Regions from separate parts of the Caballeronia sp. M23-90 genome, predicted to be linked through region 2. Evidence: predicted binding sites of a transcription regulator. Region 2 holds the regulator's gene; the other holds the start of a gene.
The links. Region 2 encodes LexA, which represses DNA repair genes until DNA is damaged. Its sites were predicted from a motif close to ACTGTATNNNNATACAGT; they were not measured.
Positions count from the first base shown of each region.

Region 1: a site for LexA is predicted at 1,650-1,667, ahead of ACRXB1_RS21975 (LexA family protein). Genes of this name have one in related genera too.

Region 1 covers NZ_JBSIPA010000249.1:4,465-9,233, reverse strand. The annotation lists gene ACRXB1_RS21980 (Y-family DNA polymerase) at 1-1,198, opposite strand, end outside; gene ACRXB1_RS21975 (LexA family protein) at 1,195-1,638, opposite strand; gene ACRXB1_RS21970 (hypothetical protein) at 1,758-2,039, shown strand; gene ACRXB1_RS21965 (hypothetical protein) at 2,052-2,393, shown strand; gene ligD (DNA ligase D) at 2,433-4,337, opposite strand; gene ku (non-homologous end joining protein Ku) at 4,604-4,769, shown strand, end outside.
Region 2 covers NZ_JBSIPA010000145.1:1,306-6,074, forward strand. The annotation lists gene cysW (sulfate ABC transporter permease subunit CysW) at 1-477, opposite strand, end outside; gene cysT (sulfate ABC transporter permease subunit CysT) at 474-1,370, opposite strand; partial or broken gene ACRXB1_RS16115 (sulfate ABC transporter substrate-binding protein) at 1,604-2,071, opposite strand; gene lexA (transcriptional repressor LexA) at 2,357-3,022, shown strand; gene ACRXB1_RS16125 (hypothetical protein) at 3,218-3,622, shown strand; gene ACRXB1_RS16130 (DUF2939 domain-containing protein) at 3,747-4,364, shown strand; gene ACRXB1_RS16135 (universal stress protein) at 4,398-4,769, opposite strand, start outside.

The DNA of each region.
Region 1 (4,769 bases), on a different contig from region 2:
TTCTGCGCTGCTCAACGGCGCCGACCTTCAATGTCCCACGTCCGTACTTGTCGTTAATCGCATCAAGCGCCACCATCATCTTCGCCTGCCGGCTGGCATCGCGACCGAAGAGCTCGCCTTGCTCAATCGACGTTGATTGCAACTCGTGAAGCAGCACGCCCGCCTTCGCATATCGAAACCCTTCCCGGTAGATCTGGCGCAGTCCGAACAACGCCGAGTCGACCAGCGTCAGCGTGTCCGACGTGGGTGAAACGAGCGGAACATTGATGGCACGGCTGTATTGCGGGTCGTCGCGTTTGAACGGGCTTGTTCGGATGAAAACCTGGACCTGATTGGCGTGCAACGCTTGACGACGCAATCGCTCTGCTGCAGTGGCGACAAATTGCGTGATGGCCTGCGTCAGTTCATCGAGGGTGTACACGACATGACCGAAGCTGCGTGAGCAAAGCACTTGCTTCTGCGGCTGCCCCGCATCTTCAAACCCGTAGCACGCAATGCCATTGAGCTCGAGCAGAGTCCGCTCAAGCACTACGGAAAACTGCTTGCGGATGAACGAGGGACTCACGCGTTTGAATTGCAGCACCGTTTCGACACCCATCTCATGCAGACGCGCGCCGATTTTGCGGCCCACGCCCCAGACCTCGCCAACGTCCACGCTCGCAAAGATACTGTCGCGCTCTCCTGCCGTCAGTATTCCGATGTCACAAACGCCGTACCACGGGCGGCCCACATTTTTCTTCGCGATGTGGTTCGCCATTTTCGCGAGCGTTTTCGTGGGGCCGATGCCAATGCAAGTCGGGATGCCGATCCACTGCAGCACCTGAGCGCGTATCTGAAGGCCATAGGTCGTCAGGTCGCAGCAAAACCCGCCCAGGTCGAGGAAACATTCGTCGATCGAGTAGATTTCCTGGACGGGCGAATACTGGCCTATCAATGACATCATGCGGTCGCTGAGATCAGCATACAGGGCGTAATTTGAGCTGAGTGCGATAAGGCCGCTGGTGCGCTCGAGGTCACGAATTTGGAAATACGGCTGCCCCATTCCCACTTTCAGGTCTTTCGCTTCCTGCGATCTCGCGACTGCGCACCCATCATTGTTGCTGAGTACGACGACAGGTTTGCCGATGAGCGACGGCCTGAAACACCGCTCGCACGAGACGTAGAAGTTGTTGCCGTCAATGAGCGCAAAGGTGGTCATCGACGTTTCTGCGGATGCAGCAGCTGACGCAAGTTCCACGTGACCACGCCCCACACGCTCATTTCCTGTCCTTCGACGAACGTAATCGGGGGATAGAGCGGGTTCGCGGCATGCAGACGAACGACACCCGAACGTTTGTACAAGCGCTTGACCGTGAACTCGTCGTCAACGCAGGCAAGGACCACACGACCATGGACCGCCTCGATCGAGCGATCAACGATCAGCCGGTCGCCGTCAAAGATCCTGGCGTCAATCATCGAGTCCCCTTCGACCTGAAACAGAAACGTCGCGATCGGGTTGAGCACGAGCACGTCATTGAGATCGATGCGCTTTTGCGTATGGTCCTGCGCCGGACTGGGAAAGCCTGCGGGCACCTTCGCCAGCACTTCGATGAGAAATGAGCCTGCGGCGTCGGCGGTAATCGGGATCGGGCGGCTCATGGACAGACAATACTGTATGGATGTACAGTATTCTATAACGGGTTTTGAAACGCTGAATTGCCCCTTTTTAGTCGATTGCGGAGGCTGTTGTGGATAAGCTTGTTCGACGAAAGCATCCGATGCCGGAGATGGCGGCCTTCGTCGCGGAGCTGCGAGCAGCCTTCGGCGACTTGGTGGACGAAGCGGTGTCTCGCGGGAAGAGCGGCGAGCCGACGTTTTACGCCCGTGAGAACGGGCGCACCGTCGGTACGCCGCCAGCAGACCATCACAACGCATGGAGGGCGTCCGAGGACGTTCGCAACCGTCACTATTGCAACGGGTGTGACGGAAGTTGCATTGGCACCGCGATCAGGTGCAGTCAGCGCATGACCCAAGCGATGCAAGGCCAACAGAAACGCTAGATGAGGAGTTGCATGTTTGTAGAGAATGAACGTCGCGCCGAATTGTTGTGCTTTCTGGTCGTGACTGCTGCAGCGTCGCATAGCTTGACCAGTGAATGGCGGGTCGACCACGTGGTCGAGAGTTGCCGGCTCTGGCTCAGACGAAACGCTGTAAAGATGCCGTGGCTTGAGCGAGTCAACCTCGGGCAGCTCGCGTTACGACTCGCGAGACGCGACCTGTTTAAAGCCAAGGTCGTGATCCGGCAGGCGCACGTTCAAGCGTTATTCACGGGAGATATGGCGCTGAACTTATCAAGCACCATGGTTCAGCGCGTCTTGGCCATCTGCGCGGACGCAATCGCGCAGCGCTCGTAGCCGTACGCAACTGCTTACCGAAGAGTGTGCCCAAACACATCAACGCTGCATGCCGATGGCGCGGCGCATCGCTACCGTGATGCCCTGCCGGGTTCGCCAATAGCCTTCCCACGGATCGCTGTTGAGCGAGCGTTGCCGGGCAAGTGCTGAGCTCATCGACCATTGATCGCCAGCGGTGACGTCTTTTAATTCGTCCCAGGCAATGGGCATCGACACCGCCAGACCGGGCCGCGCGCGAACAGAGAACGGCGCAACCGTACTTGCACCGCGGCTGTTTCGCAGATAGTCGATGAAGATTTTGCCAACCCGGTTTCGCGGCCCCAAGACTGCTGAGAAGTGATCGGGCAAGACCTTCGCCATGTGTTGCGCAAGCGCTTGCGAGAACCCCTTAACTTCCGCCCAGCTCTGCTTACGTGTGAGCGGAACGACAATATGAAACCCTTTGCCGCCGCTCGTCTTGGCGAATGACTTGAGTCCGATTTCGTCAAGCACGAGCTTGGTGAGCGAGGCCGCATCGAGCATCGCCGACCAGGGCAGCGACGGGTCAGGATCCAGATCGAAGATGACGCGATCCGGATGGGTTAGGTCTGGTGCGACCGCGTTCCAAGAATGCAGCTCGACCACGCTCATCTGGGCGAGTCCTACAAGCGATTCTGCATTGTTTGCAACGAGCAGCGGCGGATGGCGCGGATGGAGCTCAACCGGAAGCTCTTCGACACCCGGTATGCGCACACGCTCGGAATGCTTTTGGAAGAACAGCTCGCCGTTGATGCCGTCGGGCGCCCGTACCAATGTGAGTGGCCGGTTGTGAAGATAGGGAAGCGCCCACTCTGAGATGTCGTCGTAGTATCGAGCAAGCTCGACCTTTGTTTTGCCAGAAGTGCCGTCGACAACCCGGGCGGGGTTCGTTACTTTGATATTCGCGATGAAGACAGACCCTTTCGTACCCGTCCGCTCTCGAGACGACCTCAAGTCGTCAGGCGCTGCTTCCTCGCCGGGTATCACCGCGCCCTGCTCTTTCACAACTGCGTGAGCAGGTTTGTCCTCGCGCATTGCATAGAAAACCGCATGCCGGATCTCGCCGCTTGGGGTCCATTCCAGAAACGATACTTCGCATACGAGCTCGGGCTTCAACCATATGTAGTCACGGTCCTGGTCAGGCTCGGGAGCAACGGAAAACGCTGCCTTCTTCTGTTTTAACGGCTCGATACGCTTGGAGATTGCGTCGTTGCGTGATGCTTTGACTGAAGGCGCGACGTTGCCCGCGTAATGAAGTAGACCACTGGCGTCATAGACACCCAGCAAAAGCGAGCGGACCCCGGATTTCGCGCCTTTGTTGCCCGAGATGCCAGCGATCACAAACTCCTGGCGAAGATTGCATTTGAGTTTGACCCAGTTGGTTGAGCGTCCAGAGCGATACGGCGCATCGCCGCGCTTGCCGATGATTCCCTCAAGATTCATTTTGCAGGCGGAGGCGACCAGCGACTGCGGATCCTCAGCGAAGTCCGCGGAGTATCGGATAAGCGGATCGTGAACCTCTTCGAGCAGGTCGTGGAGTAACTGGCGCCTTGTGCGCAAGGGCTCGCTGCGAACATCTTCCCCGTTGAGCCAAAGGATGTCGAAGAGGAAGATGACGATTTTTGCTGTGCTTCTGCGGTCGAATGCGTTTTGCAGCGCATTGAAATCAGGTGTTCCGCTGGCGTTCAGCACTACCGCCTCTCCATCGAGCCACGCGTTTTCGACAGGAAGCGATTCAACCGCTGCCCGCAGCTTCGGCATCCGATCGGTCCAGTCGTGCCCGTTCCGGGTAAAAAGTTTGACGGAACCGCCATCGACGCGAATCAGCATCCTGTATCCGTCGTACTTAATTTCGTAGGACCAGTCACCGGATGCCGGCGGACGACTCGCCAGTGTCGCGAGCTCCGGTTCAATGATCGAAGGCATCGCGCCAGGCGGATCGTTTGCGACCGGGCGTTGGCGCTTTTGCGTCGTGCTCCATCGTCCTGGCATGGCGGCTCTCCTCGGTCCAGGGGAAGTGCACAGTCCGTGCCCGTCAGGGCGCAGGACCAGTGCCGGGCATATTGCATGCTCTCATGTTGCGGCTAATAATCAAGAAAATCGAAACTAAACAGCCAACGGGCTCGGCCGCTCGCCCGTCCCTCGTATGCCGCAGCCGCGCGCTCTGTCGCCGGCGACCAGGAGAGAAAACCATGGCAGCGCGCTCGATTGCTTCGTTGACGCTTTCTTTCGGCCTGGTTTCCATCCCGGTCAAGCTGTTTTCAGCAACCGAGAGCGCCTCCGGGGTCGGCTTTAACCTTCTGACGCCGGAGGGTGGCAGGGTCAAGCAGCAATACATTTCCGAGGCGACCGGCGAGG
Region 2 (4,769 bases):
CGGCACGGCAAAGATGATCTGCACGTTATGGTCGATGAGCCATGGTCCGAACCAGCCTTGCGCGCCGAACATCAGCACGTAGATGAGGCCCGAGACGACCGGCGAGACCGAAAACGGCAAGTCGATCAGCGTGGTGAGAAATGCCTTGCCACGAAACTCGAACTTGGCGATCGCCCACGAAGCGCAGAGTCCAAACACAACGTTCAGCGGCACGGCAATGGCCGCCGTGATCAACGTGAGCTTGATGGCGGACCACGCATCGGGGTCCTTCAACGAATCGAAGTAATACGCCACGCCCTTCGCAAAGGCCTGCGCAAACACGGCGGCAAGCGGCACGACGAGAAACAGCGCGAGAAAGATCAGCGCGATCGTCGTCAGGATCCAGCGCACGGCGCGCGATTCGGTAACGGGATCGAGCTTGTGTTCGATGGCACGCAGCGCCCCGAGATCCGCCGCTTTCTGGTCGACGCTGCTCATGCTTTGGCTCCATCGACATGCAGTGAACCGGCCAGCGCCGGCGCGGGACCCGCTCCGCCGCGGCTGGTGCGCCGCTGGAGGAACCATTGCAGCGTGTTAATCAGGAGCAGCATCAAGAAGGACACGCACAGCATCACGACCGCAATCGCGGTCGCCCCGGCATAGTCGTACTGTTCGAGCTTCGTGATGATCAGCAACGATGTGATTTCGGATTTCATCGGCACATTACCCGCGATGAAAATCACCGACCCGTACTCGCCCAGCGCACGCGCGAAGGCAAGCGCGAAGCCGGTCAGAAGCGCGGGGAACAGCGACGGCAGGACCACGCGGCGAAACGTCAGCCAGCGAGTCGCGCCAAGGCACGCGGCGGCTTCTTCCTGTTCGCGCTCGAAGTCTTCGAGCACCGGCTGCACGGTCCGCACCACGAACGGCAAGCCGATGAACGTCAGCGCCACCAGCACGCCCAGCGGCGTAAACGCCACTTTGAGCCCGAGCGGCGCGAGAAATTGTCCAATCCAGCCATTGGGCGCATACACGGCCGCGAGCGCAATGCCTGCTACGGAGGTAGGCAACGCAAACGGCAGATCGACTACAGCGTCCACGATCCGCTTGAATGGAAACGTATAGCGGACCAGCACCCAGGCGACCAGAAAGCCGAACACGGCGTTGATCAGCGCGCCGCCGAGCGCGGCCGAAAATGTCAGCCGATACGACGCCAGCACACGCGGCGACGTGACGGCTCGCACGAACGTTGTCCAGTCGAGGGTGGCCGTCTTGGCAAAGGTCGCGGCGAGCGGAATCAGCACCACGAGGCTCAGATACGCCACCGTGACGCCGAGCGTCAGGCCGAAGCCCGGCAGCGCGCTGGGCTTGCGGAAAGTGAAAGTTGTCATGCGTCCATCATCCAGTACCGTTGCGTCGCGGGGAACGGCGCTTCGGGGTTCTGACCGTCTGTGCGGCCGTGGTGGTGTTGCTGGTTTTTTGTGGCTTCTTACGACTACAGCATCGCGAGCGGATCAACGCAGGCGATGCTGTGCTTCATGCTTTGAAACTCGCCGCTATTACTGCGGCTGATAGATCGAATCGAACACGCCGCCATCGGCGAAATGCGTCTTTTGCGCCTTGGAATCGATACACCCGGCTTCAGCAGATCCGGCCAGTCCTTGACCTGCTTGGGGTTGCCCTTACGAACGAGGAACACGATAGTCGATGTATAAGGCGACGCGTTGTCCGGCAAACGCTTCTGCCAGTCCTGCGCGACCAGACCCTTGGCCGACAATGCATCGATGTCATAAGCCAGCGCCAGCGTTACCACGTCAGCCTGCAAGCCATCCAGAACCGAGCGCGCCTGACCGCCCGACCCACCGTGCGACTGCTTGAACGTGACCGTCTCGCCGGTCTCGGCCTTCCATTTCTTGCCAAAAGCCTGGTTGAAGTCCTGATACAGCTCGCGCGTCGGGTCGTACGACACGTTGAGAAACGACGTATCGGCGTGCGCTTGCGCGATCATCCCGATTCCCGACGCAGCCCCGATAACCGCCGTTGCGAGCAGTTTCCTGGCACGCACGCCCCACCCCGATCTACGACTCAACATTCCCCGTTCTCCGTCTTATGGTGTTCGATGGGCTGAGTCTATCGACGGCCTTTCATTATTAAAAATAATTGTTCTTCATGTTTTTAGATCAAAAAGTGCTAATGGAGGCTGGCAGCGGCGTTGCGACCGGTAAACGGGTGTTGGAGCAGCCTGTTTTCGCCCTCTGTGTGGTCTGGACGACGCCGAACTTAAAGTAAAGCTTGAAAAGCGGCGAATACTGTATAAAACTACAGGCATCTGTTCATCCATACAGTGGATGACGGACCAGACAAGGGGCTAAAGCACGTGACCAAGACAAGCAAACTGACTGCGCGGCAGCAAGAGGTGTTCGAACTGATCCAGCGCGCAATCGAGCGCACGGGATTTCCGCCCACGCGCGCCGAGATCGCGGCAGAACTCGGTTTCAGTTCGGCCAATTCCGCCGAAGAGCATCTTCGTGCGCTGGCCCGTAAAGGCGTGATCGAGCTGGCGGCGGGTTCCTCACGCGGCATCCGGTTGCTGAACCAGCCAGGTCCTGATGACGGACCGCATCAGTTCACATTGCCGCACGCGAGCATCATGCAATTGTCCCTGCCGCTGGTCGGGCGCGTGGCTGCAGGCAGCCCGATCCTTGCGCAGGAACATATCTCGCAGCACTTCGCTTGTGACCCGGCACTGTTCTCGAGCAAGCCCGACTACCTGTTGAAGGTTCGCGGGCTTTCCATGCGCGACGCCGGCATCTTCGACGGTGACCTGCTCGCAGTGCAGAAGAAGAACGAGGCAAAAGACGGCCAGATCGTCGTCGCGCGGCTCGGTGACGACGTGACGGTGAAACGCTGGAAGCGTCGCCCGGACGGCGTCGAACTGATCGCCGAGAATCCCGATTACGAAAACATCTTCGTGGCTTCGGGTAGCGACGAATTCGCACTTGAAGGTATCGCTGTCGGACTGATCCGATCCGGCGAATTGTGATGTGCTTCGAGCGCGGCCGACTTGATGGCCACGCTCTGATTCTCGTCTTTTGATTGCTGCTTTCTGATCCGCTCTGCGGCGGCGGGCGCTCCCGCTACCAGCCGCGCCGCGGTTGAATTTCCGGCCTTATAAAGCGTGACGGACATCGCATCCGCGATGAACCGGCGCGCACCCTATTGTTCACGGAGAAACATCATGGAACGATTTGCCCGCCTGTTTTCTGCCTCGTTTTTATCTGCTTCGTCGGCTGCGTCAGCTTCTTTCGCGCCCGCAGCACGGTCGCCGCTTTCATTCAGGCAATTCCGCGAGTTCGGCCGCTTTCGTCATCTGCGCGCGCTGATCTCCTGCAAGATACGGAAGGACACAAACACGCCCGACATGTTCGACGAACCGCCTGTGCTGCCTTCGCGGCAACCTGCGTTTGCACGGGTGTCGCTCAGCGCGTCGGTTCATGCGCAAGCCGAGCGCCGTGCGCCCGTGCGGGTTTATCGCGGCGAATCGCGCGTGATCATGGTGGGCAACATTGAAGCGGTTTCGCGCATGATCGACCGTTATATCGACGAAGAACGCGCGGGTGTCGAAGGCGGTCTTCTTGCGTGACCTTCAGGTAATCCTCGTGATTGTTCGAGTTTGAGGGATAGATTTCGTGACGGCGCGGTCAATTGAGATTGGTTGTCAGTTGGTCGTCGTCAATCACCTCGAACTCACGAAGGCACCCTGACGTATGTCGCGCATCAGCAAATCCGTTCTAACCGCACTGATCGTAATTGCGGCCGTCGCAGCGCTCGGACTACTTTACGCATCACCTTATATTGCGCTGGACCGCATGAAACGCGCCGCCGATACGCGCGATGCCGAGACGGTGAACGCGTACGTGGATTTTCCGCTGCTGCGAGAGAGTCTGAAGGAACAAGTCGGGCAACTGCTTACCCGGAAGATCGATGTACATAAAAGCGGCAATCCGCTGGCGTTGCTGGGCGCAATGATTGGCGCCGCGCTGATCGGTCCACTCGTGGATTCGTACGCAACGCCGGATGGCGTGGCGGCAATCCTGAACGGCATACCGCCGCGAGGCGATCCCGGCGAGAAACCGCCGGCTCCGCCCTCGCCCGATTCCGCCACACCTGGCACGGCACCCGGCGCACAGCAATCTCCGCCTGTCACGAGCGCGCCGGCGCAACCGGCGCCCAAGCAGCCGCCACAAACAACGGCGGGTTACAGAAGCTTCGACACGTTCACGGTGAACTACCGGCACGGCGCCGGTGACGCGCGCTATTCGGCCATTCTCAAACGATACGGCCTGTTCTCGTGGAAGCTGGTCGGCATCGAGTTGAACGGATGAACCGGGCTTCAGGTACCTTGACGCCCCGCATCCTCACACACTCACTTCGGCCTTGACGGGGACTGCGGCGTGGGCGGCATCTTCCTGCTCGGCCGTCGATCCGGTCGGCGACACGGCCACCAGAATGCTGCACGACACGCGGTCCATCAGCGGCGTGTTCCCCGCGCCCATCCACCACCGCGCCAGCCCGGTGCGGCAACGGTGTCCCACCACGACCAGATCCACCTGAAGACTTTGCGCAAGCCCGGCAATCTCATCGATAGGATGCCCGAACGCAAAATGACCCTCGGCATGTACACCACGCTCGGTCAGCCAATCCACGCCTTCGTGGAGGATGTCGCGGGCCGCGTCTTCGAAGCGCCCGCAGGCCATGTCGGTGAGGAGGCCCGCGCTTTGCGCGATGCT